Regions from separate parts of the Ferrimonas sp. YIN67 genome, predicted to be linked through region 2. Evidence: predicted binding sites of a transcription regulator. Region 2 holds the regulator's gene; each other region holds the start of a gene.
The links. Region 2 encodes NrdR, which represses ribonucleotide reductase genes. Its sites were predicted from a motif close to AAACACNANATNTNGTGTTT; they were not measured.

Region 1 (8,000 bases), on a different contig from region 2:
TAGGTCTTTACATTTGTACGCTCATGCGGTTTGTTAGCGTTAGCAGTTGGTCCACGCAAGCATTACAAGGATACGTAAAATGCTGAAGATAATACGCTATAGCTTAGGGTTAGGAATGGTTTGTACGGCTGTTGCTGCCCATTCGGCCCCGAATGTCATCGTGATCCTGGCCGATGATCAAGGGTATGGTGATCTTGGTAGCTATGGGGCAGATAGGATCAATACCCCAGCACTGGACTCCCTTGCAAAAGAAGGGGTTCGCTTCACGGATTTCTACGTATCCCAGTCGGTCTGTACTCCATCTCGAGCCTCGTTGTTGACCGGCATGTATGCAACCAAAATCGGACTGGGCAATGGTGTCGTGTTTCCTCATTCGAAGCATGGGTTAGATCCTAACCTCGTGTTATTGCCCCAGCTCTTTCAACAACAAGGCTACGCCACCGGAATGATAGGTAAGTGGCACCTGGGGCACCACACACAGGAGCTTTTGCCTCTGCAGCGAGGGTTTGATAGTTACTATGGAACGCCCTATAGCAACGATATGGTAATGAGTGCCCACTTAAAACTGGCAGATGGTGTGGTGTTCCGAGAAGGCCGTAGCCGTGAGAATATGCTGGATAAGATCAAGGGATCAGATCAGCGTGGGGTTTTGATGGAAGGCAATGAAGTGATTGAATTTCCCGCCGATCAAAACCTTTGGACTCAGAGGTTCACCGAGCGCGCGGTTTCCTTTATTCGTACCCACAAAGACGGGCCATTTTTCCTTTATGTTGCTCATACCATGCCTCACGTACCGATCGGTGCAAGTGAGGAGTTTGTTGGTACATCGGATTATGGCCCCTACGGTGATGCGATAGCCGAACTCGACTGGAGTACTGGACAGATTGTCCAGGCGCTTCGCGACGCCGAGATAGATGAGAATACCTTGGTGATTTATACCTCGGATAACGGCCCTTGGTTATCCATAGGTAAAGGGCCAAAATCAGGTTCGGTTGGTAGCGCCGGGCCTTTACGCGACGGTAAGTTTTTCTCCTGGGAAGGAGGAATGCGAGTCCCTGCAGTTTTCTGGGGTCCGGGTTTAATCGCTCAAGGCAAGGTGCGCGACCAAATGGCTTCAACCCTAGATCTCTACCCAACCTTAGCAACACTGATCGGCGCCGAACTCCCCGAGGATCAGGTCCTGGATGGCTACGACATTAGTGCCTTACTGTCAGATAGGGATGCTGTGCAGTCTCCTCGGGACAAGCTGTTATTTTTCTCTGCTAAAGGAGAGCTGATCGGTATTCGCCAAGGAAAATGGAAGTTATTGCGCCATAGCAAAGAGGCGATACAGAGACATGCAAAACAATATCGACGCCATAATAACGGCACGTACGAGGCAATAGAGTTGTTCGATCTCGAGGCTGATCCGGGTGAAACGAACAATCTGGCAGGCCGCATGCCGGATCTGGTTGTGCATCTGACTGAGCAACTCGAAAAGAATCGCCATTTACAGTCCACTAATCCAAAACAGATGGTCGCGAAGGAGTGAGCCATTGGAGTTACCTCGGCCTTAAAGGGGAGGGTGCCTTGGGACGGCGTTAGCCCTGGATCTGGATCAAGACGATGGCACTGGTTGCCAGTTGGCGACCCGGATCATCCCCGGCTAGCAGGAGGGCATCGACGGTAATGTGGTTGCCTCTCCAGCAGCTCCTTTTTGAGGCGCTAAAGTCGGCGTTTAGCGATCTCCAGTAGTCAGTATGGCCATAAAAAGGCGAGCAACGGCTCGCCTTCTTTGTGCTCCCAAGTGCCGGTTGCTTGGGTGATTTTGTGTATCGTTACCGGACGATTAGAGCTCGAAGCCGGCGAGATCTTCGTCGCTGATCTCCTTGTCGATCTGGTTGGTCAGGTAGGAGCTGACCTCCACCTCCTGGGGCGCGACTTGCACGGCGTCGGATTCCAGCCATTTGCTCATCCAGGGCAGGGGGTTGGTGCGCTTGTCGAAGATGGGCGCCAGGCCCAGACCGGCCATCCGCTCGTTGGTGATGAACTCCACATAGTCTTCGATGATCTGCTGGTTCAGCCCCATCATGGAGCCGTCCTTGAACAGGTAGCCGGCCCAGGCCTTCTCCTGCTCGGCGGCGCGGCGGAAGATCTCGATGGACTCGGCGTGGCACTCGATGGCGATCTCCGCCATCTCGGGATCGTCCCGGCCGTCGGCCATCAGGTTGATCATATGCTGGGTGCCCACCAGGTGGAGCTGTTCGTCCCGGGCGATAAGACGGATGATCTTGGCGTTACCCTCCATCTTCTCCCGCTCGGCAAAGGCGAAGGAGCAGGCGAAGGAGACGTAGAAACGCACCGCTTCGAGCACGTTGACCGACATCAGGCAGAGGTACAGCTTCTTCTTCAGGCCCCGTAGGCTGATGGTCACGGTCTCGCCGTTGATCTGGTGGTCACCCGGGCCAAACTGCTGGTACCGCTGGGTTTCGCTGATCAGATCATCATAGTAGTGGCTGATATCGCCGGCCCGCTTGAGGATCTCCTCGTTCACCACGATGTCATCAAACACCACGCCGGGATCTTTGACGATGTTGCGGATGATGTGGGTGTAGGAGCGGCTGTGGATCGTCTCGTAGAAGGACCAGGTCTCAATCCAGGTTTCCAGCTCAGGCAGGGAAACCAGGGGCAGCAGCGCCACGTTGGGACTGCGTCCCTGAATGGAGTCCAGCAGGGTCTGGTACTTGAGGTTCGACAGGAAGATATGCTGCTCGTGATCGGGCAGGGCATTGAAGTCGATGCGATCCTGGGTGACGTCCACCTCTTCCGGACGCCAGAAGAAGGAGAGCTGCTTCTCGATCAGATCCTCGAAGATGCGGTGACGCTGTTGATCGTAACGGGCCACGTTAACCGGGTTGCCCAGGTACATGGGCTCGGCGGTGGCGTCGTTATTGATCCGGGAAAAAGTACTGTATTGATGGCTCATGATATCTCCTAAATCCCAGCGTTAAATCTTGCAGGCGCCGCCGGCACAATCGTCCTCGGCGTCTTCAATGACGACGGTGGCGGTGTTTTGTCCGTTGCCTTTGCTACTGGTTTGGGCGTCGGTCTGACCGTCCCGGGTGTTTTGGTAGTAGAGGGTCTTAAGACCGTAGCGGTAGGCCAGCAGCAGATCCCTGAGCAGGGTCTTCATCGGCATCCGGTTACCCTCGTAGCGGCCGGGATCATAGTTGGTGTTGGCGGAGATCGCCTGATCGATAAACTTCTGCATCAGGCCCACCAGCTGCAGGTAGCCCTCGTTGCTGGGGATATCCCAGAGCAGTTCGTAGCGTTCGGCCAGCTCTTCGATCCCGGGGACCACCTGCTTCATCACCCCATCCTTGGAGCCCTTGACGCTGATCAGGCCACGGGGCGGCTCGATGCCGTTGGTGGCGTTGGAGATCTGTGAAGAGGTCTCCGATGGCATCAGCGCCGAGAGGGTGGAGTTGCGCAGGCCATGCTCGCGGATCTCGGTCCGCAGTGACTCCCAATCCAGGTGCAGCGGCTCGTCGCAGATCTGATCCAGCGCCTTTTTATAGGTGTCGATGGGCAGAATGCCCTGGGCGTAGGTGGTCTCGTTAAAGGCCGGGCACGCCCCCTTCTCCTTGGCCAGGTTGTTGGAGGCCTTGAGCAGGTAGTACTGGATCGCCTCAAAGGTTTTATGGGTGAGGTTGTTGGCACTGCCGTCGGAGTAGCGCTTGCCGCGCTTGGCCAGGTAGTAGGCGAAGTTGATGACACCCACCCCCAGGGTACGGCGGTTCATGGTGCTGATCTTCGCCGCCTTGATGGGGTAGTCCTGGTAATCGAGCAGGTTGTCCAGGGCACGAACGGCCAGCTCCGCCAGCTCCTCCAATTCATCCAGGCTGTCGATGGCCCCCAGGTTGAAGGCGGAGAGGGTGCACAGGGCGATCTCACCGCTTTCGTCCTCGGTATGGGACAAAGGCTTGGTGGGCAGGGCGATCTCCAGACACAGGTTGGACTGTTTGATCGGCGCCACCTTGGGATCGAACGGGCTGTGGGTGTTGCAGTGATCCACGTTCTGGATGTAGATCCGTCCGGTGCTGGCACGCTCTTGCATCATCAGGCTGAACAGTTCGATCGCCTTGACCCGCTTCTTGCGAATGCTGTCATCCTGCTCGTACTGGCAGTAGAGCCGTTCAAACTCGGCCTGATCGGCGAAGAAGGCGTCGTACAGGCCGGGCACGTCGGAGGGGGAGAACAGGGTGATCTCGCCGCCGTCCACCAGGCGCTGATACAGGGTGTGGTTGATCTGCACGCCGTAATCCATATGGCGAATGCGGTTGGCGTCGGTGCCCCGGTTGTTCTTCAGTACCAGCAGATCTTCCACCTCCAGGTGCCACAGGGGGTAGAACAGGGTGGCGGCCCCGCCGCGTACGCCCCCTTGAGAGCAGGATTTCACTGCGGTCTGGAAATGTTTGAAGAAGGGCAACAGGCCGGTGTGGAACGCTTCGCCCCCGCGGATCGGGCTGCCCAAGGCGCGCAGGTTACCGGCATTGATCCCGATCCCGGCCCGCTGGCTGACGTACTTGACGATGGAGCTGGAGGTGGCGTTGATGGAATCCAGGCTGTCTCCACACTCGATCAGCACACAGGAGCTGAATTGGCGGGTCGGGGTGCGCACTCCGCTCATGATTGGGGTTGGCAGGGAGATCTTGAACAGGGAGGTGGCGTCATAGAAACGCTTGACGTAGTCCAGCCGGGTCGCCTTCGGGTAGTGCGAAAACAGGCAGGCCGAGACCAGCATGTAGAGGAACTGGGCGCTTTCAAACACCTCGCCGGTGACCCGGTTTTGCACCAGATACTTGCCTTCCAGCTGTTTAACGGCAGCGTAGGAGAACTTGGTATCGCGCCAGTGATCGATATGGCGGTTGAGTTCGTCCAGCTCTTCAAAGCTGTAATCCGCCAGGATATGGGGGTCGTAGCGACCCGCTTCGACCAGTTTGACCACATGATCGTACAGGTGCGGTGGCTTGAACTGTCCGTACGCTTTCTTGCGCAGGTGGAAGACCGCCAGGCGAGCGGCCAGGTACTGATAGTCTGGCGCCTCGGCGCTGATCAGATCGGCGGCAGCTTTGATGATGGTTTCATGGATCGCTTCGGTTTCAATGCCGTCGTAAAAATGGATGTGTGCGGCCAGCTCCACCTGAGAGACGGAGACATTGTTGAGCCCGTCGGCGGCCCAATAGATCACCCGGTGGATCTTCTCCAGATCGATGGGCTCTTGCCGCCCGTTCCGTTTTGTTACTAGAAGGTTGCTGTTCATTGACGTTCGCGCTCGCCTGGTCCCTGTGAAAGTCAAAAGGGAGCCGATCAGACCTCACAATTGGGGCATTGTGTCTGATCCACTCCGTGTGCTGCGCCATGCTGCTGGCGTCAAGCAATTGTGTTTGATGAGCGATCTGTAACACTATATCTAGTATGTGTCAGGATCTTGACTACAAGATAGGGCGGTTTGACGCGTGATTCAATAGATAGATCTGTGGACATATTGTGCATAAAGTGTGATCGCTGCCGCCAGGTTAGTGGCGCCTTACCATGATATGCCTCAGGAGGGGGAGTTTCGCTGCACTTGGTTAACAAATCAGCCACCAAAGATTTTTTTGATGGCTGACTTGAGTGGCGCAATTTTATGCGTTAGGTAAACCGAGCAGATCCAGGATCGCCAGCGGGGACTCGATGGCGTGTTGAGCGGGCCAGAGGTGGGGTTGGTCTTCGGGACGCAGATAGCCCCAGAGGGCAATGACGCCGGTCATGCCGGACCGCTGTGCGGCCTCCATATCCCGCTCCGCATCACCGATATAGAGGATGGCGCTGGACTCCAGGCCCAACTGTTCGGCGCCCAGCCACATGGGCTCGGGATGGGGTTTGGCAACCTTGAGGGTATCACCACTGATCCGGCAGCGTGATTGTTTAAACAGCGGCCACTGATCGAGCAGGGGATCGGTCAGCCAACCAGGCTTGTTAGTGATGATCCCCCAGGGCACATCGGCTTGATCCAGGGCATGGATCAGGGGCTCTATCTGTGCAAATGCCTGAGTATTGACGCTCAAGGCTTGTCGGTATGCTTGCAACAAGGCTCGGCGTAACGGGGCGACATCGGTGCGGGTGAACAGGCCTCCCAATGCCGCACCAAGGAGTCCCCCCGTACCGTGAGAACTGACCTCACCGGCGGTGGTCATGCTGATGGGCGGATAGCCGTACTGGGCCAGGGCCACATTGGCGGCCCGGCCCAGATCGGGCGCGGTATCGAGTAGGGTGCCGTCGAGATCGAACAGTACCCCTTTAAAAGGCTTGGTCAAGGCTCAGATCTCCGGCTTAGTGGCGTGGATCAGATAGTTGATCTTGGTCGACCGGCTCATGCTGAAGGTTTCGGTCAGGGGGTTGTAGCGCATGCCGTCGGCATGACGTACCTGCAAGCCGGCCTCTTCACACCAGCGGATCAACTGGGAAGGGCGCAGGTACTTGTTGTAGTCGTGAGTGCCTTTGGGCAGTACCTTGGCGATCCGCTCCGCCCCGAGGATGGTAAAGAGGTAGGCCTGGGGGGTTTTGTTGATGGTGGAGAGGAACAGTTGGCCACCGGGTTTAACCAGGGCGGCACAGGCTTTGACCACGGAGGCGGGATCCGGCACATGTTCCAGCATCTCCATGCAGGTCACCACGTCGTAGCGCCGAGCGAACCCGTCGGCGTGCTGCTCGGCGGTGCCGTTGAGGTAGTCGATCTCGATACCGCTCTCCAGGGCATGCAGGCGTGCCACCTCCAGCGGCTCCTCGCCCATATCCAGGCCGGTCACCTTGGCACCGCTTTTGGCCATCGCCTCACTGAGCAGGCCGCCACCGCAGCCCACATCCAGGATCTGTTTGCCAAACAGCCCTTCGCTGTGGCGTTCGATGTAGGCCAGGCGAAGCGGGTTCATCCGGTGCAGCGGACCGGAGTGGCCCTTGGGGTCCCACCAGGTCGCTGCCAGTTGCTCAAATTTTGCCACTTCCTGGGCATCCACGTTCACTGTTTGAGTCATTTTTGTCGGTTCTGCCTTGATAACGGGTTTCTGGACGATTATATCGACAGCGGTCGACCACCGAAACCGCCGTAAGCCTTCTTTTGCTCGGTGCTTGTGTTAGAATCCCAAACCACTGTTTTTACCGGTAGGACCGGGGCGGAGACCGTAGTGGGACCCGCTGTGAGGGGATCGAGCATTTTATGACTGATCTGGCCAAAGAGATCACGCCAATCAACATCGAGGAGGAGCTTAAAAGCTCCTACCTCGATTACGCCATGAGCGTTATCGTTGGACGTGCTTTGCCTGATGTACGAGACGGCCTGAAACCAGTGCACCGTCGCGTACTGTTTGCAATGAATGAACTGGGCAATGACTGGAACAAGCCCTACAAGAAATCGGCCCGTGTGGTCGGTGACGTGATCGGTAAGTATCACCCCCATGGTGATAGCGCCGTTTACGACACCATTGTCCGTATGGCGCAGCCCTTCTCACTGCGTTACACCCTGGTTGATGGCCAGGGCAACTTCGGCTCCGTCGACGGCGATTCCGCTGCGGCGATGCGATACACCGAAGTGCGGATGGACAAGATCGCCCACCAGTTGTTGGCGGACTTGGACAAGGATACCGTGGATTATGTGCCCAACTATGACGGCACTGAGCAGATCCCGGCGGTACTGCCAACCCGCGTCCCGAACCTGCTGGTGAACGGCGCGTCCGGTATTGCCGTGGGCATGGCCACCAATATTCCGCCCCATAACCTCAATGAGGTGGTGGATGGCTGTCTGCACCTGATCGAGAACGAAGACGCGACCATCGATGAGCTGATTGAGATCATCCCAGGTCCTGACTTTCCCACCGGCGCCATCATCAATGGCCGCAAGGGGATCTTCGATGCGTACCATACCGGTCGCGGCAAGATCTACGTCCGTGCCTTGACCCAAATCGAGACGGATGCCAAAGGCC
Region 2 (8,000 bases):
GGACGGGCTTCACCTTCGTACTCGGTGTCGACGCCGGCCATGATCCGCAGCAGGGTGGACTTACCGGCACCGTTGAGGCCCAGTACACCGATCTTGGCGCCAGGGAAGAAGGAAAGGGAGATATCTTTAAGGATATGACGCTTAGGTGGGACAACCTTGCCCACGCGCAGCATGCTGTAGATGAATTGAGCCATCTGGAACCTGCAATTGAAAAAAGAAACCGAAATTTTACCCCAAGTGGGTGGCTTTGGCTGCCCCCTTTATTGACAAGAAAGTGCCAAGGGAGTGGCTGCCATCCCTTGCAGACTCGAAATAACTTTCGTCACGGAGCGACAGGGCTTTCGCAAACCACTCGGCGAAATGAGAAGCACTCCTGGCTGTAACATTTGACGTCAAAAAAACTGAATTTCGGCAAAAAAACGAGACTCGCAGCAACCTTTTCCCTCCATTGCATTGATAGACTGTGCCCACTTTAAATATGAGTTAATGGGATGCATTCGCATTTGAGTGTGTTCCCGAACGCTGAAGCTGAATAGAGTTGTAGGGCAAGTCTGCATGAAGATCACCAAGATGAGTTTGGTCAGTGTCGCTGTCGCCAGTGCACTGACTGCACCCGCCACCCTGGCCGAAGAGGTCGGCGCCAAGACCCGCAAGAATGTGGAAGTGATGGTGGTTTCCGGCTCACGCCTTGAGCAGAGTCTGGACAGTGTCGCGGGCTCCGTTGTGGTGATCGACGAAGAGGCGATCGCCCGTAATATGTCTACCGATTTTTCCTCCTTGTTCCGCACCGAAGCGGCGGTGGATGTTCGAGGCGGTGCCGGTAAGCCGACCTCGGTCACTATCCGTGGGATCGGGGGCAACCGGGTGATGATGGTCAAAGATGGGGTACGGGTGAATAACCAGTACGCCTCGCCTCTTGGTCCGGGCGCCGAAGGCACCGGCCGTGGCCTGACCGAGGTTGAGACGCTGAAGCAAATCGAGGTTGTTAAAGCCGCTGCCTCCACTATATACGGCTCAGATGCCCTGGGTGGTGTGGTGGTCATGAATACCAAGGATGCGGCCGACTACTTGCGCGGTGATAGCACCTATACAGCGGTGAACGCCGGTTTTACCGGACTGAACAACGAGTGGACCTCAGGCTTTACCGGCGCTGCCGCCTACGGCAACTTTGAGAACCTGCTGACCGTTCAACATCGCGATGGCGAAGAGCAGCAGAACTACGCGAATGACCTTGCAGACAGTGAATTGGTTAATAACAGTATTCTGTTTAAAAGCAAATACCTGCTCAATGATTACACCAATATTCAGCTGACCTTGGATTATCTGGATCAGCGTTTGGACCGCTGGGAACAGAAATTTGATAAAGATGGGGTGCGTGAGGAAGATCGTGATATCGATCGCGCGACTCAAGCCTTCAACAGTTCCCTGCGTTTACGTTCTGATAAGGGCACCATTTTGCACGATGATCTGGATATCGTGCTTTATTACGGATTTACCGATCAGAACGAGCACCGAGACTACCATGGTGTTGTCGATGGCGACCGTGCGGGCATGACCCAATTCCGTGACTATGACTTTGAAGAGTCTCGGATCGGCTTGGCCAGTGCCTTTGGTAAGTACCTTGGTAACGACAGCTACGGACACCAGTTGACCTTTGGCCTGGACGTCGAAAACTCCACGATGAAACGTCATCGTACCTACTACACACCGGGCAAGAATGGAGAGTGGATAGGCGAAGACCAGTTTGCCTTTGCCGATACCGACAGCCTGCGTGTGGGCTTTTATATTCAGGATGATGTTCATCTGTTGGACGGCAAGCTGAATGTGATCGCTGGTTTGCGTTACGACTATTTCCGTAATACCCCGGATGCGGATATGGCGCGGGATGCCATCGGTGATCGTGAGGACTTTGACCCGGCTAATTGGGAGCGCATGAGTGATGGCTTCTGGTCACCCAAGCTGGGGATGATCTACCACATCACGGATGCGGTCAGTGTTTACGGTCAGTATGCCTATGGCTACAAAATGCCGACACCGGATCAAAAGTGGGGCGAGTTGGAGATCCAGGATGGCCGTATGCCTTTCCCGGTTGTGATCATGCCGAACTATGATCTGGAGTCGGAAGAGTCCCATACACTCGAGATTGGCGTGCGTGGTAACCACAGCAATACTTCCTATGAACTGACCGGTTTCTACACCCAGGCCATTGATTACATCGATTGGGAGTTTATCGATGCTCCATTGTGTAATCCGGGTTATTTGCCGGGTTACGGTTTCGATCGCTGTGAGGCGGGCAAGATGGATCCCGTCGTTGCATTGCAGTACGAGTACGTCAACCGTGACAAGGTCGAGATCTACGGTTTCGAAGGCCAGGTCAACCATTGGCTGACTAACGATCTGGAGCTTTGGGGGAACATTGCTTACACCTATGGCAAGGATCATAATGGTGAATTCCTTAACAGTGTCAGTCCTTTAAAGAGCTCTGTTGGGGTGAACGCCTATGCCAGCATTGCAGGAATGCCGACCACCTTTGGTGCCGTAGTACGTATGGCTTCTAAGATGGATCGGGTTAAAGACATGGAGCTGTTGTCTGAGACCTGTTATGAAAGCAGCTTCCCAGGTATGCCTGAGCTGTGTGTTGGTGGGGATCAATACAATGTCGTGTACCAGACGTCTGGTTATGCTGTGATGGACACAACCATGAGCATGGAGCTGACACCTAACTGGCAAGTGCGCGCGGGTGTGTTCAACCTGTTTGACAAAGAGTATATCGAGTACGCTGATGTCGCGGGTCAGTCCAAGTACTTGATGGAGAACATGGGGGCTCCGGAGAGCAACTTTACTCAGCCGGGTCGCTACTTCAACCTCACTGTTAAGTATCAGTTCTAAGCAGCAGATTCTCTTAAAGCCGGACCTCGTGTCCGGCTTTTTTGCGTCTGTGGTTGGGGTTTTCCCGCCGGGATCACAGGTTCATCGATAAGGAACTCACTGAGGTTATCACCTCATTAGTGTGACAAGGGTCGCAAAGGGTTTGGGTAACGGGATTCAGTAGGTAGAATGTGGGGCCTCGTAAGCCCCTTTTTGTATTAACCGCCCAGGAGAGACGGATGTTCGAACGTAGCATGAATATCGCGGATTTTGATCCCGAGTTGTGGCAAGCCATGGAAGCAGAGCGTGAGCGTCAGGAACACCACATTGAGCTGATCGCCTCGGAAAACTACACCAGCCCACGCGTGCTGGAGGCTCAGGGCTCTCAGCTGACCAACAAGTACGCGGAAGGCTATCCGGGCAAGCGTTACTATGGTGGCTGCGAGCACGTGGATGTGGCCGAGCAACTGGCCATCGATCGCGCCAATGAGCTGTTTGGCTCCGAGTACGCCAACGTACAGCCGCACTCCGGCTCTCAGGCTAACGCGGCGGTGTTTATGGCGCTGCTGCAGCCGGGTGACACCGTACTGGGCATGAGCCTGGCCCACGGCGGTCACCTGACCCATGGTGCCTCAGTCTCCTTCTCCGGCAAGATCTACAACGCCGTGCAATACGGGATCAATGCTGATACCGGTGCCATCGATTACGATGAGATCCGTGCCCTGGCCAAGGAGCACATGCCGAAGATGATCATCGGTGGCTTCTCCGCCTACTCCGGCATCATCGATTGGGCCAAGTTCCGCGAGATCGCCGACGAAGTGGGTGCCTACCTCTTTGTCGATATGGCTCACGTGGCCGGTCTGGTGGCGGCAGGGATCTACCCCAACCCGGTACCTCATGCCCATGTGGTGACCACCACCACCCACAAGACCCTGGGCGGCCCCCGTGGCGGCCTTATCCTCTCCGCCATCGGTGATGAGACGATCTACAAGAAGCTGAACTCTGCCGTTTTCCCCGGTGGTCAGGGCGGCCCCCTGTGTCATGTGATCGCGGCAAAGGCTGTGGCTTTCAAGGAAGCCCTGGCCCCGGAGTTTGCCGAGTACCAGAAGCAGGTTGTGGTGAATGCTCAGGCGATGGCCGATGTGTTCATCAACCGCGGCTATGATGTGGTCTCCGGTGGCACTCAGAACCACCTGTTCCTGCTGGATCTGATCAAGAAAGACATTACCGGGAAGGATGCGGACGCCGCCTTGGGCCGTGCCAACATCACGGTGAACAAGAACTCGGTACCTAACGATCCACGCAGCCCCTTCGTTACCTCGGGTTTGCGGATCGGCACTCCGGCGCTGACTCGCCGTGGGATCGGCGAAGCCGAGGCCCGGGAACTGACCGGCTGGATCTGTGACATTCTGGATAACTTTGGCGATGAATCCGTGGTGGAGCGCGTCAAGGCCCAGGTCGTCGAGTTGTGTGCCCGCTTCCCGGTATACAAGTAACGGCCAGTTGTCGTAACGGTTTGACAGGAAAGCCCGCCACTCGGCGGGCTTTTTCGTAGCTAGCGGCTTACTCTCATTGGCGAAATTCGGTATTCTTGCGGGCAAGTTATGACACCACTGCGCAGGAGATCCTATGCACTGCCCCTTTTGTGCCGCTACGGACACCAAGGTGATCGACTCCCGGCTGGTGGCCGACGGCCACCAGGTGCGCCGTCGTCGCGAATGCCTCACCTGTAAAGAGCGCTACACCACGTTTGAAACCGCCGAACTGGTGATGCCTCGGATCATCAAACAGGATGGCACCCGCCAGCCTTTCGACGAAGATAAGCTGCGTCGCGGCCTGCAACGGGCGCTGGAGAAGCGGCCGGTGAGTACCGAGCGGGTTGAGCAGGCGGTGAGTAAGATCAAGTCGGCGCTGCGTGCCACGGGGGAGCGTGAAGTGGGCAGTGACATGCTGGGCAACCTGGTGATGGAGCAGTTGGCGACCCTGGATAAGGTGGCGTACATCCGTTTTGCCTCCGTATACCGGGCCTTTGACGATCTGTCCCAGTTTGGCGAGGCGATCGCCAACTTGGAAAAGCGTTGATGACCTCCGCTTTTTCGTCGCACGATGCGCACTACATGGCGCGAGCATTGCGCTTGGCAAAGCAAGGGCTGCTGACGACCCGACCCAACCCCAGGGTGGGTTGCGTGATCGTTCGGGACGGAGAGATCGTGGGGGAAGGCGCTCACCTCAAGGCGGGTGAGCCCCATGCCGAGATCCACGCCCTGCGCATGGCGGGTGAGCGGGCGCGGGGCGCGACGGCTTACGTCACTCTGGAGCCCTGCAGCCACCATGGGCGTACTCCGCCCTGTGCTCTTGCACTGATTGAGGCCGGGGTATCAAAGGTGATCGCCGCCATGGTGGATCCCAACCCCAAGGTGGCTGGACGGGGTATGAAAATGCTCAGCGATACCGGGATCGCCACTGCCCACGGCCTGTTGCAGACAGAGGCTGAGGCGCTCAACCCCGGCTTCATCAAGCGAATGCAGAGCGGCCGTCCCTATGTACGGCTGAAGCTGGCTGCCAGCGTTGACGGCCGTACCGCTCTGAACAATGGCGAATCCAAATGGATCACAGGCTCCGAGGCCCGCTCCGACGTCCAGCGTTTGCGCGCACAAAGCTGTGCGGTGATCACCGGAGCCGACTCGGTGCTGGCGGACGATCCGAGTATGAATGTTCGCTACGATGAGCTGGGACACTGGCGCGAGCGCATCGCCCTGGAGCAGCTGTTGCAGCCGCTACGCGTGGTGGTGGATGGTCGTGCTCGCCTGGCCCCGCCGCTCAAACTGCTCGACGGCGAAGGTCCGGTATTGCTGGCGGCCTGTGCCCAGTACCAGAACGCCTGGCCCGATGGGGTCGAGATCTGGCCCGGGCCGCAGGGTGGGGATGGTAAGCTGGATCTGCCGGCTCTGCTGGAGGAGCTGGGGCGACGGGAGATCAACGACGTGCTGGTGGAGGCCGGTGCCGGTTTGTGTGGCGCCTTTATGGCGGCCGAATTGTGGGACGAACTGGTTCTTTATCAGGCGCCGAAGCTGATGGGCAATCCCGCCCGGGGACTGTTGGCGCTGCCTGAATACACTCAGATGGCCGATTTGGCTCCATTGGAATTTAGCGATATTCGTCGTGTCGGGGCCGATCTGCGCCTGACACTGACTCGAAAGGAGCCGGAGAAATAGATGTTTACCGGGATTGTTGAGGCGGTGGGAACACTGCGAGATCTGGAAAAGCGCAGTGGTGATCTGCGTGTCACTGTTGCGACCGGGGCCTTGCCCCTGGGGGACGTTAAGCTGGGTGATAGCATCGCCACTAACGGAGTTTGCCTGACCGTGGTGAGCCTGGGCGCCGATCACTTCGTGGCAGACGTCAGTGCCGAGACCCTGGCCCTGACCAATTTTGCTCGTTACAGCGTGGGTCGTAAGGTGAACCTGGAGCAGGCTGTGACCCCAAGTACCCGCCTGGGAGGGCATCTGGTCAGTGGCCATGTCGATGGGGTCGCCACCGTCGTCAGCCGGGACGTAAGGGCTCGTGCCATCGAGTTTTGGCTTGAAGCCCCGGGCTCTCTGGGGCGCTACCTGCCGCACAAGGGCTCGGTGACCATCGATGGCGTCAGCCTAACCCTCAATGAAGTGGACGGAGCCCGTTTCCGCCTCACCATCGTGCCACACACCGCCCAAGAGACCACTCTAGTGGATCTGAAGGCCGGGGATCTGGTTCACCTTGAGGTGGATCTGCTGGCCCGTTATCTGGAAAAACTGATGCAGCCCCAGGCCGATCTCCCCACACCGGGCGGCCTGACGCTGGAAACCCTGGCCCGCAGTGGCTTTGTGAAGTAAGGAAAACACCGCTATGGCGCTCAACCGCATTGAAGAGATCATCGAGGATATCCGTCAGGGCAAGATGGTGATCTTGATGGATGACGAAGATCGGGAAAATGAAGGGGATCTGATCATGGCCGCCGAGGCGGTTACCCCGGAGGCGATCAATTTTATGGCCAAGTATGGTCGCGGCCTGATCTGCCTGCCCATGAGTGCGCAGCGCTGTGACACCTTGGGACTGCACCAGATGGTCAGTCGCAATACGGAGCAGTATGGCACCGCCTTTACCGTTTCCATCGAAGCGGCTGAGGGGGTGACCACAGGGATCTCCGCTGCCGATCGGGCGCGCACCATCCTGGCAGCGGTGGCCGAGGACGCCAAACCATCCGATCTGGTCCAGCCGGGTCACATCTTCCCGCTGCGGGCGAAGGATGGCGGTGTGTTGAATCGGGCCGGTCATACCGAAGCCTCGGTGGATCTGGCTCGTCTGGCTGGCTTTAGCAATGCCGCCGTGATTGTCGAGATCCTCAACGAGGATGGCACCATGGCTCGTCGCCCCCAGTTGGAGGTCTTTGCCCAGGAGCATGGGCTGAAGATCGGCACCATTGCCGATCTGATCGAATACCGTAACCTCAATGAGACCACCATCATTCGGGAAACCGAGTGCACCATGCCGACCCTTCACGGTGACTTCAAGATGGTGGCGTACCGCGACACCATTGACGATTTGGTGCATGTCGCCATGATCAAGGGCGAGGTGACCGACAACTGTCTGGTACGGGTACACCTGGGGGATCCGACCCGGGATCTGCTTAAATCGACCCTCAACGGCGTACCGACCTGGCCGCTGGAGAAGGCGATGGCCAAGATCAGTGAAGAGGGTGGGGTGCTGGTCCTATTGGGCCAAGAGCAAAGCAGTGAAGCCCGCCTGGCGCAGCTCAAGGCGCTGGCGGCCCAGCAAAACGGCACAGGCATTGGGGTAAAACGTAATCTGGAAGCGACCCGTACCGTGGGGGTCGGCTCGCAGATCCTGGCGGATCTCGGGGTACGCCGCATGCGTCTGCTGTCGAGCCAGAAGCGTTACCATGCGCTGTCCGGATTTGGCCTCGAAGTCAGCGAATACATCGAAGAATAAGACGATAGATCTGGCGCTAATTTTCCATGCGCTTGTGCTATCATACGGCAACTTTTCGGCCTGGCGACGGGCCTTGAGAATGAAATGGATAACAAAATGAACGTAATCGAAGGCAACATCGAAGCCAAAGGGGCTAAAATCGC
Region 3 (8,000 bases), on a different contig from region 2:
TAAAGGGTAGAGCAGAGAAACAGCAGGATCATGCTGCTGCCATAAACGCTGATCCCTGCAAGCTCACCGGGAGACAGGACAGGGATCCCTTTGGCAAGCATCAGGGTAAACCCCACGATCGCAGCAGCGACGCCTAAACCGTGTGATACGGCATTGGCGATCTCCTCTCCCTGTGAATAGGCACGGACGGTCATAGTGCTTCCTTTCAGAACTTTTTGGGTCATCTTACCAGTAAATTTTGAGCGAACAAGTGTGCGCTCAAATTTCTTTTCGGCACTCAAGGCTGGGTCGAGTCATGACTGAGTGAGTTGATGCTTGGGTGTCATCGAGCAGGGCAAAGGTCGCCTGGTGTCGCTACGTTTTATCCAGCTTGTTGTATCTTCACCAGGGCGGAGCCCCCTTTGGTTGTCATCAAGCCGTGTGACATAAGCCAAAAGTCCTTAATGCCAAAGGTAAATAAGGGTTTCTGTAATGACTGGAGTGAACATATCACTTTTAGACTGGGTTAGGATGGGGCCATGATTTTTGACGATCCTCGTTCGATAATGTGGGCGCGAGTTACCATTCGATTTATTCTTTCGGCACTGGTGTTGCTGTCTGTGTATGCCCTGTCGACCAATCAAAGTGATGAGGCGTTAACGCTCCTCTGCTGGCATAGCCTGTTTGGACACTTCTTGCTCTACGGTACGCTAACCGTATTGGCTAATTTTGCGTTTTCGTTCCAGTGTATTCACGCGTTTTTGCCTTTGCCTAAAGGGGCGATGGTGATTGGCGCCATCGCCCTGTTTGAAGAAGTGATGATGTTTGCGTTACAGCAAAGCTTTACTTTTGAGTTGGATATCTTGGCGGATCTGTGCGGGATCCTGGCTGGCTGCCTGGTTTCGGCTTATTTGGTTCACCGCTTGAAGGTCTAATCTGCTTTACGGTCTACCTCAACAGTTCGATCAAGTGGTGGCTCTCGAGTATTGTGAGTTTTCCTCCGGGGTAGCCGGCGCCAGTGTCGAGCCAGATCCGGTTACCATGGCTGCGCAGCATGGCTTGTGGTGTATGACCCGTCACCAGTACATCGATGCCAAGAACGGGGGAGGGGTAGTCTCCTCTGTTCATCTTGCTCAGCATCTGGCGGGACCACTGACAGATCGCCCACTCCTCTTGGCTGAGGCCTGCAACGCAGCGTTGACGAAAGGCTGGCCAGCTGTTGCCGGGCAACTCGGCGTGGACCACGCCTATGGTAGCGAGCCGTGTTTGGATCTCCAGTGCAAGGGGCAAGTGGGGCAGCAGCGCCAAGCCTTCTGACGCCACTCTCTCTTGCTGGCCTGGCGGCAACTTGGCAAACCACTTTCCTCCGGCGTTGAGCCAGAAGTTCATCTCCTCTTCTCCTCCCTGCAGGGCGTTGAGCATCATCCACTCGTGATTGCCCTGAACGGCGAAGAACCAGGGCTGCCTGAGTAGGCCCAGGCAAGCGGGGCTGTCAGGACCGCGATCGATCAGGTCGCCCACACAGATCAGGCAGTCACCTTCATCGGGGTTAAACCCTTGTTGACGAAGTGCCTGCTGTAACCGGGCATACTCACCATGAAGATCGCCGACAAAGAAAACGCGCTCGCTGCAGGTAAGGGTTTTAAATGGACTCATCACTCTAAGGCTATATCACTCTCTGAAAGAGGGCGACAAAAGCTTCATCGCGATTTGTGGGAAAGCCCCCGCTCGCGATTGCCGCCATGGTGCTCAGCTTGTCCGACTTCTGGGGTCGCCCTGGCGGGGAAATGCCTTTCGCGGTTCATCAAGGGGGTTCGCCCCGTTGGTGTGGTACCGCGCGGGCAGCATTTGTGCCGCGACAGCTGGGATGCTGATGAGCCACTAACACAAGGGCTGCTGCCGGATGCGCGCTTTGCCCTGACGCCTCTGAGCCTTCATTGGGGGCATATCCTTAATTCCACCCGGTGCGGCAGGGGCCCGGCCAGAGTCGGCTTGATGACGGCGCGGTTCCTGCTTTTTTAAAAAGACCGGCTACGGCATTCCTGCCCCCACTGGCCTTTCGGGCCATCCAGGCTTTCTCCCTTGCCTTGCAGGGCTTCACTCGGGCATTAAGCCGCTGGGCACCCGGTGCGATCTGTCATGGGGTAAAGAGGGCAGGATCGCCCAAAAGGCGGTTATTTGGAGGAAACCGTCATTCCTCGGAGATCCGTGAAGCAATAAGTAAAAGCTGTTTGGAGCAAAAGGGCGTCATTTCCCGGGCGGGAAGCCAAGTGAAAAACTGTGGCCTGTGACTAGGAAGCGGTTGTGGCCATGGGGTACTCTTTACCCTTAAATTTCAAAGTTTTTACATGTAAGTTCACTCATGACGGATAGCCCAATGAACAGGATTAAGACGCTGACGATCTCTGCCTTGACCATGGCCCTCGCTGGCTGTGCCTTGGCCCCATCGTCTTCGGCACCTCAGATCAATAATGTGATCTTTATGATCGGTGACGGCATGGGCCCGGCCTATGTGACGGCACACCGCTATGATGTGGCGGGACGGCCCGGCAAAGTGGTCGAACCGACCGTGTTTGATGAGCTGATGGTTGGGGCGGCCGCCACCTATCCGGGTAAGAACACCTTCGTGACCGATTCCGCCGCCTCGGCTACGGCATTGGCCTCCGGCGTGAAAACCTATAATGGTGCCGTCGGAGTGGATCTGGACAAGCTGCCGGTGCGTTCCATGCTGGAGCAAGCCAGAGAGGCGGGGATGAGCACAGGGGTTGTGGCAACGTCACAGGTGAACCATGCGACCCCCGCCGGTTTTGTCGCCAACGTGGCCAAACGCAGCATGTACGACATCATCGCCGAGCAGTACGTCCATAAGCGCATTGCCGATAAGACCATGCTGGATCTGATGATCGGTGGCGGTCAGCGCTACTTCTCCCGGGATGAGGGTGGACTGGCTGATCAGCTGCAACAGAAGGGCTGGCAGCAGGCCTGGGACATGGAGCAGATGCAGCAGCTGGATAAGCTGCCGGCCATGGCCCTGATGGCGGATACGGGCCTGCCCTTTGCCATCGATACCGACTACCCCAATCGACTGGAGCTGATGACCGATAAGGCGCTGGAGCTGCTTTCTGCTCGTGACGAAGGCTTCTTCCTGATGGTGGAGGGCAGTCAGATCGACTGGTGTGGTCACGCCAATGACATCCGTTGTGCTCTGGGCGAGATGCATGATTTTGCCAAGGCGATCGAGCGGGCCAAGGCTTTTGTCGATGAAAATCCGGATACCCTTCTGGTGATCACGGCCGATCACTCGACCGGCGGGCTGACCCTGGGCGCTCAAGGCAAATACCGCTGGCTGCCAACGGTGATCAACCAGGTTCATCGTACCTCCGGATACATTGCCGGGCAGATGCTTGAGGAGCCTGAGCTGGAAATCGCCGAGATCTGGTCACGTCATGCCGATCTGGTCCTGACCGAGCAGGACCTGGCCGAGCTGGAACTGGCCCGTCAGCAGCAATTGGCGGGCGAGCATAATTATGCCCTGTCCAATGCCATCTCTAAGGTGGTGGCCCATCACTCCTACACCGGATGGACCACCCATGGACACACAGGTGTCGATGTGAACGTGATGGCTTATGGCGCGGGGGCCGATGCCTTTATCGGCTATCAGGACAATACCGACATTGCTAAGAAGATCATGGCGGCCATTGAGGCTCGCTGAGCACCCGCTTGGATACAACGGCCTGCAGAGATGCGGGCCGTTTTTCATTGGGCTGAGCTCGGCCAACCCTTATACCTCAGGTTTTGAGTCTCTTGTCCGGTATTGAACTGGGCAGCTAGGCGTTTGCCGGTGCCCGCTGGCGGGGATCCTGGCGGTAATAGGCCTGAAGCTGGCGATACCAGTCGGGGAAAGCCTGGAACAGGCGATGGGGCAGGGTAAAGAATGCTTCAGAGCTGACCGCAAAAAACTCGTCGTCGCTTTCCAGGGCATAGGGATCCATAGGTAGGGCTTGTAGCCTTTGCTCGTCGTCCCCACAGGCAGCCAGGGCCTGCTCCAGTCCCGCCTTGGCGTGTGCCAATGTCCGTTGCCAATCGTTTAGCCGAGCCAGGGGGAGAGGAGGGCAGCCATTGATCTCGCCGCTGGCCATATCGAGCTTATGAGCCAGTTCGTGGATCACCAGGTTAAAGCCACTCCAGTCGCCACAGTGTGCCAGATCTTCGAGGGAAAAGAGTACCGGCCCCTGTTCCCAGGCTTCGCCGATCAAAAGGCCGGGTTGATCATGCACCAGGCCATACTGATCCTGATAGGGGCTGGGGGTGACAAATTCATCGGCGTAGAAGCGCACTTCATAGAAAGTGGCATAGCAGTCCAGTCCTGAGCTTAGCTCCAGAACCGGCAGCGCGGCCATCAGGGAGGTCCTGATACAGGTGGGTTCATCCAGTATGCCTTCCACCACGACAAAACGTTTCTGCTTAAGGAACTGTTGACCCAGGGCGATCAGTCGCTGGCTTTGTAGGGGGGTGAGTCCATGCAAGATCGGGAGCCGTCGGAGATAACTCCGCCACATTCGCTCACGGGATTTTTCATCGATTCTGCGACGATGTGTGAACCAGTTCAGCATGCGGCTTTTGCTTGTTTAGCCGGGTTTGGCAGACAAAGAAATTTGCAGATCAAGCTTGAATTCTCCTAAGGGTGATCGGCGACAAGTATCCGGTTTTTTGAGGTGATCCGAAAGGGGCTTTTGGCTATAGTGCGCCGCCTTTAGGGCCGACTGCCCAGAGCCTCACCAACCTTTGCTCGCATTCTAAGCCAACACACCTTTTGTTGATCCGGATCACTATCATTCGGGAGCGGATGGTGCTTGAATGTGCCACCATATGTTGTGTTAGAAATTTTGCCCGTCACCATATCTGGTGCCGGATGGGACCATGATTCATAGGAGTGATAGACGATGCCAGTTGTGATTAAGCGGGATGGATGCCGCTCGACGTTCGACGGTGAACGCATTAAACAGGCCGTTTTGCGCGCCGCTGCCGCCGTGTGCAAAGGCGATGCAGGCTATGCCCAGAGGGTGGCTGATACCGTAACCGAACAACTGGCAAGTCAGGCCGAAGTGGCCATCGAGCAGATCCAGTCTGCGGTGGAAGATGTCTTGATGGCCGGACCTGAGAAAGAGGTGGCCCGCGCCTACATCGAGTATCGTCATGATCGGGATGTGGCCCGTGAGCGCGCCAGCCGTCTGAACCAGGAGATCCGTGGCCTGGTTGAACAGAGCAATGACGCTCTGCTTAACGAGAACGCCAACAAGGATGCCAAGGTGATCCCGACTCAACGGGATCTGCTGGCGGGGATCGTCGCCAAGCACTACGCCTGTCGCCATATCCTGCCCCGGGACGTGGTCGAAGCCCATGAGCGTGGTGAACTGCATTACCATGATCTGGACTACGCCCCCTTCTTCCCCATGTTCAACTGCATGTTGATCGATCTTAAGGGGATGCTGACCGGCGGCTTTAAGATGGGCAATGCCGAGATCGATACCCCGAAGTCGATCTCCACCGCCACGGCGGTCACTGCCCAGATCATCGCTCAGGTGGCCAGCCACATCTATGGCGGCACCACCATTAATCGCATTGATGAGGTGCTGGCACCCTACGTTCGCACCAGCTATGACAAGCATTTGAAGGTGGCCCAGGAGTGGGACATTCCACGGCCCGAGGCCTATGCTCAGGCACGCACCGAGAAGGAGTGTTACGACGCCTTCCAGTCTCTCGAATATGAAGTGAACACCCTGCATACCGCCAACGGCCAGACGCCGTTTGTGACCTTCGGTTTTGGCCTGGGGGACAGCTGGGAAGCGCGCCTGATCCAGCAGTCGATCCTGAAAAACCGGATCCATGGCCTGGGCAAGAACCGCAAGACCGCGGTGTTCCCTAAACTGGTGTTTGCCATCAAGGATGGCCATAACCACAAGGCAGGCGATGCGAACTATGACATCAAGCAACTGGCCCTAGAATGTGCCAGTAAGCGGATGTACCCGGATATCCTCAACTACGAGAAAGTGGTAGAGGTGACCGGCTCGTTCAAAAACCCTATGGGCTGCCGCTCCTTCCTCAATGCGTTTGAAAAAGACGGGCAGTTGGAGCACGAAGGGCGTAACAACCTTGGGGTGGTTTCCCTGAACCTGCCCCGCATCGCCATCGAAGCCAAGGGTGATGAGCAGCGTTTCTATTCCCTACTGGACGAGCGGCTGACGTTGGCCCGCAAGGCGTTGATGACCCGTATCGAGCGGCTCGAAGGGGTCAAAGCCCGAGTCGCCCCCATCCTGTACATGGAAGGGGCCTGTGGTGTGCGCCTTAACGCCGATGATGAGATCACCGAGATCTTTAAAAACGGCCGGGCGTCCATCTCCCTGGGGTACATCGGCCTGCACGAAACCATCAATGCCCTGTTTGGCGATGGTTGCCATGTGTATGACTCCCAGCAGCTTCGCGACAAGGCGCTGGGCGTGGTAAGCCGGCTTAAGCAGGCGGTGAACCAGTGGACCGAGGAGACGGGTTACGGCTTCAGCCTCTACTCGACGCCGAGCGAAAACCTCTGTACGCGTTTTTGTAAGATCGACACCAAGGCCTTTGGCCTGGTGAGTGGCGTGACCGACAAGGGCTACTACACCAACAGCTTCCACCTGGATGTGGAAAAGAAGGTGAACCCGTTCGACAAGATCGATTTCGAGATGCCCTATCCGGCGATCACCTCAGGGGGCTTTATCAGCTATGGTGAGTACCCGAACATGCAGCATAACCTCGAAGCGTTGGAAAATGTGTGGGACTACGCCTACAGCCGAGTGCCTTACTATGGGACCAACACTCCCATTGATGAGTGTTACGACTGTGGCCACACCGGAGAGTTTGATTGCACCAGCAAGGGGTTCGTCTGCCCCAACTGTGGCAACTCGGATCCTTCCAAGGTGTCGGTGACCCGCCGGGTCTGTGGCTACCTGGGCAGCCCGGATGCGCGTCCTTTTAATACGGGCAAGCAGGAAGAGGTCAAGCGTCGGGTCAAGCACCTGTAATTGGAGCAGGGCGCATCGCGGCCAGGTACTGGGGCGAAGCCCAGGACCGGTTCCTGGTTTCTAAGAGCGAGGTGGCTGGAGATGATCACTTTTTCCTGCTCTTAGAAGCCCGTCCTAGAACCTGATACCTAACCGTATGAATTTTAAAGCCTCGATCCGTTCGGGGCTTTGCTGTGAACAAGGCAAGGTAATGAATTACCACCAGTACTATCCGCTTGATGTGGTCAATGGTCCCGGAACCCGCTGTACCCTGTTTGTCTCAGGATGTGAGCACCAGTGCCGTGGCTGTTACAACCAGTCGACCTGGCGCCTGGACTCGGGACATCCTTTTGATCAGGCCATGGCCGATCGCATCATTGCCGATCTCATGGATCCCCGGATCAAGCGTCGCGGGCTCTCTCTGTCCGGCGGTGATCCCCTTCACCCGGCCAATTTGACCGATGTTTTGGCACTGGTAAAGCGGGTGCGTCGTGAAGCGCCGGGTAAAGATATCTGGGCCTGGACCGGCTATACCCTGGAGGCTTTGACACCCAGTCAGCAGGAGGTCGTAGCCTTGCTGGATGTTTTGGTGGATGGGAAATTTGTCGAAGCACAAAAGGATCTGAGTTTGCCCTGGCGCGGAAGTCGAAATCAGTTGATTCATCGACTGACCCCGCAATAACATAGGCTTCCGCTCGGAATCGCTTGTTGCGCCGAGCGGGCCTGATTAAGCTTTTGCTGTTTTGATACTGGGTTTTTGAGAAGCGATAACAATGAGATCCGTACTAGTTGCCGGGGCCACGGGGGCGACCGGCAGCGCCTTGGTCAACCTGTTGTTGGCCGACGAGACCATCGAGTCCGTCCACCTGCTAAGCCGCCGAACCACCCACTGGCGCAATCATGAAAAAGTCACCGAACACATTTTAGCCCTAGAGCGGATCGACGTGCTACATGCCAAACCGGCCGTGACCGAGATCTATT

Region 1: nrdA (class 1a ribonucleoside-diphosphate reductase subunit alpha) is a predicted target of NrdR. The motif match lies at 5,442-5,461, and genes of this name have one in related genera.
Region 3: nrdD (anaerobic ribonucleoside-triphosphate reductase) is a predicted target of NrdR. The motif match lies at 4,840-4,859, and genes of this name have one in related genera.

Annotation. Positions count from the first base shown of each region.
Region 1 covers NZ_JBXVVJ010000002.1:281,824-289,823, forward strand. Annotated here, with positions in the region: gene AC2D8U_RS04935 (sulfatase family protein) at 80-1,531, shown strand; gene nrdB (class Ia ribonucleoside-diphosphate reductase subunit beta) at 1,829-2,965, opposite strand; gene nrdA (class 1a ribonucleoside-diphosphate reductase subunit alpha) at 2,987-5,302, opposite strand; gene AC2D8U_RS04950 (HAD family hydrolase) at 5,667-6,338, opposite strand; gene ubiG (bifunctional 2-polyprenyl-6-hydroxyphenol methylase/3-demethylubiquinol 3-O-methyltransferase UbiG) at 6,342-7,055, opposite strand; gene gyrA (DNA topoisomerase (ATP-hydrolyzing) subunit A) at 7,238-8,000, shown strand, end outside.
Region 2 covers NZ_JBXVVJ010000001.1:905,652-913,651, reverse strand. Annotated here, with positions in the region: gene ettA (energy-dependent translational throttle protein EttA) at 1-194, opposite strand, end outside; gene AC2D8U_RS03600 (TonB-dependent hemoglobin/transferrin/lactoferrin family receptor) at 556-2,889, shown strand; gene glyA (serine hydroxymethyltransferase) at 3,108-4,364, shown strand; gene nrdR (transcriptional regulator NrdR) at 4,498-4,950, shown strand; gene ribD (bifunctional diaminohydroxyphosphoribosylaminopyrimidine deaminase/5-amino-6-(5-phosphoribosylamino)uracil reductase RibD) at 4,950-6,083, shown strand; gene AC2D8U_RS03580 (riboflavin synthase) at 6,084-6,740, shown strand; gene ribBA (bifunctional 3,4-dihydroxy-2-butanone-4-phosphate synthase/GTP cyclohydrolase II) at 6,754-7,857, shown strand; gene ribH (6,7-dimethyl-8-ribityllumazine synthase) at 7,954-8,000, shown strand, end outside.
Region 3 covers NZ_JBXVVJ010000002.1:487,013-495,012, reverse strand. Annotated here, with positions in the region: gene trhA (PAQR family membrane homeostasis protein TrhA) at 1-194, opposite strand, end outside; gene AC2D8U_RS05900 (hypothetical protein) at 519-914, shown strand; gene AC2D8U_RS05895 (metallophosphoesterase) at 928-1,635, opposite strand; gene AC2D8U_RS05890 (alkaline phosphatase) at 2,357-3,691, shown strand; gene AC2D8U_RS05885 (M90 family metallopeptidase) at 3,807-4,592, opposite strand; gene nrdD (anaerobic ribonucleoside-triphosphate reductase) at 4,923-7,040, shown strand; gene nrdG (anaerobic ribonucleoside-triphosphate reductase-activating protein) at 7,231-7,701, shown strand; gene AC2D8U_RS05870 (NAD-dependent epimerase/dehydratase family protein) at 7,793-8,000, shown strand, end outside.